Regions from separate parts of the Thiomonas sp. 13-64-67 genome, predicted to be linked through region 1. Evidence: predicted binding sites of a transcription regulator. Region 1 holds the regulator's gene; each other region holds the start of a gene.
The links. The regulator sigma-54, encoded in region 1, starts transcription at its own class of promoters, with help from an activator protein. The targets are predictions, from matches to a motif close to TGGCANGNAANCTGCTTT.
Positions count from the first base shown of each region.

Region 1 (3,275 bases):
CGAGCCCTCCTTCGGAACCGGGTTTGGACAACCAGTCGCCCAAGGTCGCACCCAGCGGGCGGGTGAGGATGTAAGCGATCCAGAACGTGGTCACGGCACTGGCCTTGAAGAGGTAGTAGGCCGCTGCCGTCAGCGCAATGGCGCCGCCAAACAGCAAGGCCGACAAGGCATAGCCGAGCTGCAGCCGCTCAGCGGCCAGATCGCCTCCAGCAGTACCCAGCGCAAAGGTGAACAGAATCGTCGCCCAGTAAAACCCTTCTCGTTTTGGCGTGGCAATGCTGTGGATGGACAGATTGCGCTCGCTACCCCACCAGATCGCAAACGTCGCCAGCAAGGCCACCGCAAACAAGGCGGTGCTCACCGGCAGCGGCACACCCAACTGATCGGTCAGATTGTCGGTCAGCAAGGTGCCCACGACGCTGATGAGCGTAACCGTCAACCAGTAAAGCCAGGGAACGTAACGGCTGGCGCGCATCTGCGCCGCCAACACACCGATGAACAAGAGGGTCATCACCGCGCTGGTGGCGACCAGGCCCAGATGCAGATCCACCGCCAGATAGTCTGCGGCGGTTTCGCCCACCGTGGTGGCCATGATTTTGATCAGCCAGAAGTAAAGCGTGATGACGACCGGAACCTTGACCGCCAGCGCCCAACCGGGCTGCGCGGCTTTTACTGCGTTTTGCATGATGAACTCCCTGAATACCGTTTGCGTTGTTGTGGCGTCGCGTACGGCGCGACCCCGGCATTCTGGAGAGGACGACTTAGCGCAAGGTGAGCGACTGGCTCCGCTTGCGGCTGCGGGCCCTCAGCCGCTCTTGCGCAGATTCGCCGGGGCGATGCGCAGCGCTTCGCGGTATTTGGCCACGGTGCGCCGCGCCACCTGCACGCCTTGCTGCGTGAGGCGTTCGGCGAGTTCGCTGTCCGACAGGGGTTTGGCGCTGTCTTCTTCAGCCACCAGGCGGCGGATGAGTTCGCGTACCGCGGTGGATGAGGTATTGCCCCCTGCCTCGGTGCTCAGGCCAGAGCCGAAAAAATACTTCAGCTCGACAGTGCCGAAGGGCGTGAGCATGAATTTCTGCGTGGTCACGCGCGAAATGGTCGATTCGTGCAGGCCGAGTTCGTCGGCGATTTCGCGCAGCACCATGGGCCGCATGGCCACGGGGCCGAAGTCGAAAAAACGCTGCTGGCGCTCGACGATGGTCTGCGACACGCGCTGAATGGTCTCGAAACGCTGCTGCACGTTTTTCACGAACCAGCGCGCCTCCTGAAGCTGTCCCTGCATGGCGCCGCCGCTGTCGCGGGCGCGGCGCATGGCGTCGGCATAGATCTGGTTCACGCGCAGCCGGGGCATGACCTCGGGGTTGAGCTGCGCCACCCAGCCTTGCGGGGTCTTGCGGGCGATGACATCGGGGGTCACGGCCTGCGCGGCATCGCGGCGAAAGGCGCTGCCTGGATGGGGGTCGAGTTGGGCGATGCGTTGCTGCGCCAGGCGCAGCGCGGCTTCATCGGCTTCGAGCTGGCGTTCGAGCTTGCGCCAGTCGCGCTTGGCCAGCAGATCGAGATGACCGCCGCGGCAAATCTGCAGGGCGAGTTCGCGCACGGGACAAGACGCCTGGCGCTGAAGCTGCAGGCAGAGACAGTCGGGCAAATCGTGGGCGGCAACACCGGCCGGGTCGAAGCTCTGAATCAGGCGCATGGCCGTGTTCAGCGCATCGGCCAGATCTTCGAGCTGCTCGGCGTCTGCCGCGGGGGCGAGGGCCTGCGCCAGTTCCAGCGGGGTGTCAGGCAGATAGCCGTCTTCGTCGAGCGAGTCGATGATGGCTTCGGCAGCCGCGCGGTCGGTGGCGCTCAGCGCAAGCCCGGCCAACTGACCGCGCAGGTGGTCGCGCAGATCGAGGTGTTCGGAGGCAATGTCGAGCGCGCTGAATTCGTCGTCGTCACCCCCGCTGGCGGACTGGCCTGAGCTGACCCAGGAGTCGGCGTCGGCATCGGTATCCGCACCGTGATCGGTTTCGCCGCTGCTGGCCGTCCAGTCCTGCGTGTCGAGTTGCAACTCAGCGGCGGGCTCGGCGGCTGCGTCATGCCCTTCGACCGATGTCTGAGACGGGTCGAGCGCCAAAGGCGGTGGCGACTCGGATGTCGGCGCGGCAGCGGGCGCCTCTTGCTCTTCTTCAGGTTCGAGGAAGGGATTGGATTCGAGCAGGCCCTCGATTTCCTGCGTGAGTTCGAGAGTGGAGAGTTGCAGCAGCCGGATGGACTGCTGCAACTGCGGCGTGAGTGCGAGATGCTGGGACAGGCGCAGGTTCAGCGACGGCTTCATCGCGGCTTACATGCGGAAGTTTTCGCCGAGGTACACCTTGCGTACCGCGGGGTTGTCGATGATGGATTGCGGATCGCCCTGCGCCAGCACCTGCCCTTCGCTGATGATGCAGGCCCGGTCGCAGATGCCCAGCGTTTCACGCACATTGTGGTCGGTGATCAGCACGCCGATGCCCTGCTCTTTCAGGAACTGCACGATGCGCTGAATCTCGATGACCGCAATTGGATCGATGCCGGCAAACGGCTCGTCGAGCAGGATGAAGCGCGGTTGCGTGGCCAGCGCGCGGGCGATTTCCACCCGCCGCCGCTCGCCGCCCGAAAGCGCGGGGGCGGGGCTGTCGCGCAGATGTTCGACGTGCAGTTCGCGCAGCAGATGATCTTCGCGTTCGCGGATTTCGGCCTTGCCCAGGCGGCGCCCTTGCGCGTCGCGCTGCAACTCCAGCACCGCCCTCACGTTCTCGGCCACCGTCATGCGGCGGAAGATCGACGCCTCCTGCGGCAGATACGACAGCCCCATGCGCGCACGGCGATGCATCGGAGAATCGCTCACGTCCTGGCCGTCGATGTGGATGCGCCCCGCGTCGGGCCGCACCAGGCCGACGATCATGTAGAACGACGTGGTCTTGCCCGCGCCGTTCGGCCCCAGCAGGCCGACCACCTCGCCGCAGCGCACGCTGAAGCTGACGTCGCGCACCACCTGCCGACCGGCATAGCGTTTCTGCAAATGCTGAACGTCGAGCTCCGGGCCCGTTGCCGCGCGGGACGACGGAGTTGAAGGCGCGCGCGCGGCTTCCGCCGGGGCGACGGGCTCCAGGCCACCCCGCACCACGGTCTGCCCAGCGGAATGCGGCTGGACGCTCAAGGCTGCGTCCCCAGCTTCGGGGCGACTTTGAGCGCGGGAGGCGATTTGGGCGCCGTCGGCGCAGATGGGGCGGCGGGCTGCGGCGTCAACATCA
Region 1 covers NZ_NCKP01000006.1:22,559-25,833, forward strand. Annotated here, with positions in the region: gene B7X30_RS02620 (COG4705 family protein) at 1-685, opposite strand, end outside; gene B7X30_RS02625 (RNA polymerase factor sigma-54) at 806-2,320, opposite strand; gene lptB (LPS export ABC transporter ATP-binding protein) at 2,327-3,133, opposite strand; gene lptA (lipopolysaccharide transport periplasmic protein LptA) at 3,178-3,275, opposite strand, start outside.

Region 2 (3,275 bases), on a different contig from region 1:
CGAATCATGCATCACACGCCATCCCGTCGCCAGTCGTTCGTCCATTCACGTTTTTTGGACACCAGCCCTAATCATCACCCAAACTTACATACCGATGAACAGTGAACCTAGGTTACTTGTCTTGCTGGCCCATGGCTCCCGGTTAGCCGAATGGGCTCTGCCCTTTGAGGCCGTTTGTGGCATGGTGCAGTCCCGCCACCCCGAACTGACCGTCCGCCTTGCTTTTCTGGAGTCGATGCAACCCTCCCTGCAACAAGCCTTGGAGGAAGCGGGCCAAAACGGCACGAAGCATGTGCACATCGCGCCCCTCTTCCTTGGTGCGGGCGGCCACCTCCGGCGCGACATTCCAGAAGTGGTGCAAGCGGCGCGGGCGCGATATCCGAAGCTGCGAATCGTGCTCGCACAGCCAGCGGGCGAAGATGCTGGAGTGATTGCGGCACTTGCTGCGTATGCCACGCAAAGCCAGGAAAACGAACTCTTTGGGGCATGGAACTTGCACGAATTGCGATATGCCCAACCCACTAAGCACTCTGACGGTTGCTGTCATCTCCCCCGATACCGCATTGGCGACGGAGAACGATCAGGCGAATCATGAGCGCCAAGCAGGGCGTTGCGCGATGCTGGAAAAGGCCTTGTTGGATGCGGGCTACGAGGTAGTGGCCGTGCTGCCGGCCAAACCCGATCTGGATGACCGCATTGCCGCGCTCAAGCCCGATCTGGTGATTGTGGATGCAGAGTCTGGCGTGCGCGATCTGCTGGAGCACGTGGTGCTGGCCTCGCGCGACACACCGCGTCCCATTGTGCTGTTCACCGATGACGACGACACCGAGACTGCGCAACTCGCCATCACGGCGGGGGTGACGGCCTATATCGTGGACGGCCTCAAGCCCAACCGGGTGAAGCCGGTGATTGAGGTGGCGCTGGCGCGGTTCGAGCGCGAACAGGGTCTGCGCGCGGAACTGAGCGAGGAGCGCACCCAGCTCACTGAGCGCAAGCTGATTGAGCGCGCCAAGGGCATTGTGATGCAGCGCCAGGGCTGCACCGAGGAAGAAGCCTTCAGCCGCATGCGCAAGCTGGCGATGGAAAAAGGCTTGAAGCTCTCCGAGGTTGCCCAGCGCATTCTCGATACCGTCGGATTGATCTGAGCCTTGCGGCTGCGCGCTTTGTGTGCTCACACGCACCAGACTGGAACCGTTACGCACAGTTTTGCGTCATCGAAGACCCGCCTAATTTGATACAGCGGGGAGTCTCCCTCTGATCTCTCCCGAGTGGAGGGCTGGCACGCTGATTGCTTAAATAGCGCTGTAGGCCAACGGCGGCCTATGTTGAACCCACTGAACGGGAGTCTCCCCCGCTCAGCTCGGCAATGATGCCTTCGTGTGCTTCGCCTTGTGTGAAGCGCCCGAAGGTTTTTTTTTCGCCCGCTATTTCAGGAACTGCCATGCGCAACCAGCAAGACGCCACACCTCCAAGCAACGACCCGGCACAACCCTTGCGCCGCACCCTCATCAAGTCAGGTGCCGCAGTGGCTGTTGCCGGTCTTCTTCCCAGCCTGCAACCCACGGCGCGCGCCGCCACTCTGGGAAAACCTGAAATGGAAGAAGTCAAGATCGGATTCATTCCCCTCACTGATTGCGCGCCCATCGTCATGGCCGCGGTGCTGGGTTTCGACAAGAAGTACGGCGTCAAAATTATTCCAAGCAAGCAGGCCTCTTGGGCCGCAGTGCGCGACAACCTGGTGACCGGCGGCATCCAGATGGCGCATGTGCTCTACGGTTTGCCGTATGGCGTGCAGCTCGGCGTCGGCGGGCCGAAGAAGGACATGGCGATACTCATGGGCCTGAACCGCAACGGCCAGGCCATCTCCCTGTCGGATGCGCTGGCCAAGGAAGGCATCACCACCGGCCCGGCGCTGGCCAAGGCCGTGCTCGCGAAAAAGCGCACCTACACCTTCGCCCAGACCTTCCCCACCAGCACGCATGCGATGTGGCTTTATTACTGGCTGGCGACCTACGGCATCAACCCGCTGAAGGACGACAAGGTGATTACCGTGCCGCCGCCGCAGATGGTGGCGAATATGCGGGTGGGCAGCATGGACGGCTTCTGCGTAGGCGAGCCGTGGAACGCGGTGGCCATCAATCAGAAGATTGGCTTCACCGCGGTGACTTCGCAGGAAATCTGGGTGGACCATCCAGAGAAGGTTCTGGGCACCACCGCCGAGTTCGTCGAAAAGTACCCCAACACCACCAAGGCGGTGATGGCCGCAGTGCTCGAAGCCTGCCGCTGGATCGACGCCTCGGATGCCAACCGCACCAAGATGGCCGAGACCATCGCCGCGCCGGGCTATGTCAACACCCAGGTGGCAACCATCCTGCCGCGCATCCTTGGCAACTACACCAACGGCCTGGGCAAAAGCTGGCACGACGCGCACCCGATGACCTTCTATGAAGACGGTCAGGTCAACTTCCCGTGGTTGTCCGACGGCATGTGGTTCCTCACCCAGTTCCGCCGCTGGGGCCTGATCAAGACCGACCCCGACTATCTCGCCGTGGCCAAGGCGGTGAACCGCGTCGATCTGTATCAGGCAGTTGCCACCGAACTGAAGGTGCCGGTGCCCGCCAGCACACTGCGCACCTCCAAGCTGATCGACGGCGTGACCTGGGATGGCAAGGACCCCAAGGCCTATGCCCACGGCTTCAAAGTCAACGATCTCGCCGTTTGACCTTGCCGACGCAATGATCCAGGAGTCCAGCATGAACACTGCCGTCTTTTCCGCCTCGGGCGGATCGTTTGAAGCCTCTGCGACGGAGGGCGCCTCACCCGAAGCTCCCCTGGCCGCTGCAAAGCAAACTGCCATCCGCAGCGTGAGCCCGGCAGAGCGGCAACGCGCGAAGAACCGCCAAATCGCGCTGCGGCTCATCGCCCCGCTGATGGGCTTCGCACTCCTGCTGCTGGTGTGGGAACTGGCGGCCGAGCACAGCGCGCAATTCCCCTCGCCGCTGGTCACCTGGCAGTCGGCGCAGAAGGTGTTTGCGCATCCCTTTTATGACAACGGGCCGAACGATGTGGGCATCGGCTGGAACCTGCTGGCCTCGCTGCAGCGCGTGGCCTACGGCTTTGGTCTGGCGGCGCTGGTAGGCATTCCGCTGGGTTTCGCCATTGGCCGCGTGCAGTTCTTGAACCGCATGCTCTCGCCCCTCATCAGCCTGCTGCGTCCGGTGTCGCCGCTGGCCTGGCTGCCCATCGGTCTGTACGTGTTCAGCAATGCGCCGGCG
Region 2 covers NZ_NCKP01000091.1:4,602-7,876, forward strand. Annotated here, with positions in the region: gene B7X30_RS14650 (sirohydrochlorin chelatase) at 95-595, shown strand; gene B7X30_RS14655 (ANTAR domain-containing response regulator) at 510-1,145, shown strand; gene B7X30_RS14660 (CmpA/NrtA family ABC transporter substrate-binding protein) at 1,442-2,722, shown strand; gene ntrB (nitrate ABC transporter permease) at 2,754-3,275, shown strand, end outside.
Region 2: the regulator sigma-54 is predicted to act here: its motif matches at 1,278-1,295, upstream of B7X30_RS14660 (CmpA/NrtA family ABC transporter substrate-binding protein).

Region 3 (3,275 bases), on a different contig from region 1:
GGACGACCATGATTACGGCCCGAACGACAGCGATGCGAGTTTCGAGTTCAAGAACGCATCGCTCGATCTGTTCAAAACCTATTGGGCCAACCCGACGTATGGCGTTGGCGACGTCGCCGGAGTGTTCACTAAGACCAGCATCGCCGATGCCGATATTTTTCTGCTCGATGATCGTTGGTGGCGCAGCGCAGACGCCACCAGCCCAGGTGACCGCGGCAAGGTGATGTTCGGCCCGGCGCAGATGCGCTGGCTGCGCAACGCCCTGCTGTCCTCGCGCGCCCGCTTCAAGATCGTCGCCGCTGGCGGCCAGTTTTTCAACGACGACGACGCTTACGAGGGCTGGAACCAGTTTCCCGAAGAACGCGCCGCATTTCTCGGCTGGCTGCAGCAATACCGCATCCCCGGCTTGCTGTTTCTCTCGGGAGACCGGCACATCACCGAGCTGATCCGGTATCCGCGTCCAGCCTACGGCGGCAAGCGCGACTATCCGCTGGTGGAGTTCACCTGCTCGCCGCTGAATTCCGGGCCGGCCAAAGGCGACGGCAATCCCAACCGCGTACCCGGCACGCTAGTCGCTGAGCGCAACTACGGCGTGCTCAAGTTCAGCGGCGAGGGCAAGGAGCGGCGGCTGGAGCTACAAACCAAGAACGTCGGTGGCAAGCTGCTGTGGTCGCACACCCTGGCGCTGGCCGACCTGGGCTGGAGCTAGAGCGCACATTCGCTGCCCACCGACGCCTCACCACGACGCCTCGCGCTCCGGGGTGGCGCTGATGCGGTGGATGGAGAGGTCGGCGCCGTTGAATTCCTCTTCGGCGTCGAGGCGGATGCCGAGGGTCTTTTTCAGCACGCCATAGACCACGAAGCCGCCGATCAGGGCCACTGTGATGCCCATCAGCGTGCCGACGATCTGCGAGGCCAGCGACACCCCGCCCAGCCCGCCCAGCGCCTTCATGCCGAAAATGCCCGCGGCAATGCCGCCCCAGGTGCCGCACAGGCCGTGCAGCGGCCACACCCCCAGCACGTCGTCGATCTTCCAGCGGTTTTGCGTCAGGGTGAACATCCAGACAAACAGCGCCCCGGCCACCGCGCCGACCACCAGCGCGCCCAGCGGGTGCATCACGTTTGAACCCGCGCACACCGCCACCAAACCGGCCAGCGGCCCGTTGTGCAGAAAGCCAGGGTCGTTTTTGCCCGCGGCCAGCGCCGCCAGGGTGCCGCCCACCATCGCCATGAGCGAGTTCACCGCCACCAGACCGCTGATCTGGTCGAGCTTTTGCGCGCTCATCACGTTGAAGCCGAACCAGCCCACGATCAGTATCCACGAACCCAGCGCCAGGAATGGGATGGACGACGGCGGATGCGCCGATATCTGCCCGTTGGCGTGATAGCGGCCGCGACGCGGCCCGAGCAAGAGCACGGCGGGCAGCGCGATCCAGCCGCCCATCGCATGCACCACTACCGAGCCGGCGAAGTCGTGAAAGGGCGCGCCGAAAGTGGACTGCAACCATGCCTGAATGCCCAAGTTGCCGTGCCACACAATGCCCTCGAAAAACGGGTAGATGAAGGCGACGATGGTGAAGGTGGCGATGAGTTGGGGCCAGAACTTGGCGCGCTCGGCAATGCCGCCGGAAATGATGGCCGGAATGGCCGCGGCGAAGGTCAGCAAAAAGAAGAACCGGGTCAGCTCATAGCCATGGTCGCGGGTGAGCACGTCATCGCCCACGAGAAAATGATGACCGTAGGCGATGCCGTAGCCGATCAGAAAGTAGGCAATCGCCGAGACGGAAAAGTCGGTGATGATTTTGGAGAGCGCGTTGACCTGGTTTTTCTTGCGCACCGTGCCCAGCTCAAGAAAGGCGAACCCGGCGTGCATGGCGAGCACCAGAATGGCGCCGAGAAGGATGAACAACACATTTCCACTGGAGGCGTCTTGCATGGTTGGGGTTCCTGATAAGAATGAGATAGAAAAAGCAAACTTCGTGCCCATAAATGGCGCACGGTGCCCCTGTTGGGTTCACAACCGCTCACAAACTGCGCATTTTCGGTGCATGACAGGGCTTGGTTCGCACCATATCAAGGCGTCGCGCACCGTATTCGGGCGCGTCGATCAGAGCAGCCGCTTGCTTAGAATGACGGGCTCGTTGTTCCTCCTGCGGTTTCCATTCGAGAACGTCCATGCCTTTCAAAGTCAAACCTTACGTTTCTGAAGTGACGCATTTCATCCAGGATCTGAAGCACAGCGATCCGCAGCTTGAGGCCAAGCAAAAAGAAGGGCGTGCCCGGCTTTGGGACAAACCGCAAAACCCCGAGCTGACCCGGGAATTCCAGGCGGCCCGCGTGCCGCAGAAAGCCTACGTTTACGGCAGTCACTGAAGTCGCCCCGAGCGTGGCGAGCTTCGCTGCAGGCCATTCCATGACCGCCGCGCCCGGCGACGCCGCGCTGATGTCTCCGGCGGTGGACAGCACCCCGGCCACGGTCGACGGCATGGCGGTCGCGCGGCTGTACGGCGAGCCGCTGTTCGAGCTGCCGCAAGACCTCTACATCCCGCCCGATGCGCTCGAAGTCTTTCTCGAAGCCTTCGAAGGGCCGATGGATCTGCTGCTCTACCTCATCCGCAAGCAGAACTTCAACATCCTCGACATTCCGCTGGCGCAGGTCACGGCGCAGTATCTAAGCTATGTCGAGCAAATCCGCCGACACAATCTGGAGCTGGCCGCCGAGTATTTGCTGATGGCGGCCATGCTCATCGAGATCAAGTCGCGCATGTTGCTGCCGCGGCCGCCCACCGAGCCCGGCGCCGAGCCCGAAGATCCCCGCGCCGAACTCGTGCGCCGGCTCTTGGAATACGAACGCTTCAAGCTCGCTGCGCAGCAGCTCGACGCCCTGCCCGTGCTCGGACGCGACTTCTGGCGTGCGCAAGTGCTGTTCGACCGCGACGCCGCACCGCGCCTGCCCGAGGTGACGGCCGACGAACTACAACAGGCGTGGAGCGACATTCTCAAGCGCGCCAAGTTGCATACTCACCACAAGATCACCCGCGAGCAACTTTCGGTGCGCGATTACATGAGCCGCGTGCTGCGCCAGTTGCAAGGCAAGCGCTTCCTCGAATTTCACGAACTGTTCGACCCCGCACAGGGCGTGCCCGTCGCCGTAGTCACGCTGGTGGCGCTACTCGAACTCACCCGGGAAGCGCTGGTGGAAATCACCCAGGCCGAAGCCTTCGCCCCGCTGTATGTGCGGCTGGCTTACACCCCGAGTTGATGTCGCCAGGCTG
Region 3 covers NZ_NCKP01000002.1:13,712-16,986, forward strand. Annotated here, with positions in the region: gene B7X30_RS00890 (alkaline phosphatase D family protein) at 1-709, shown strand, start outside; gene B7X30_RS00895 (ammonium transporter) at 737-1,936, opposite strand; gene B7X30_RS00900 (DUF3460 family protein) at 2,176-2,373, shown strand; gene B7X30_RS00905 (segregation and condensation protein A) at 2,414-3,262, shown strand.
Region 3: the regulator sigma-54 is predicted to act here: its motif matches at 1,968-1,985, upstream of B7X30_RS00895 (ammonium transporter).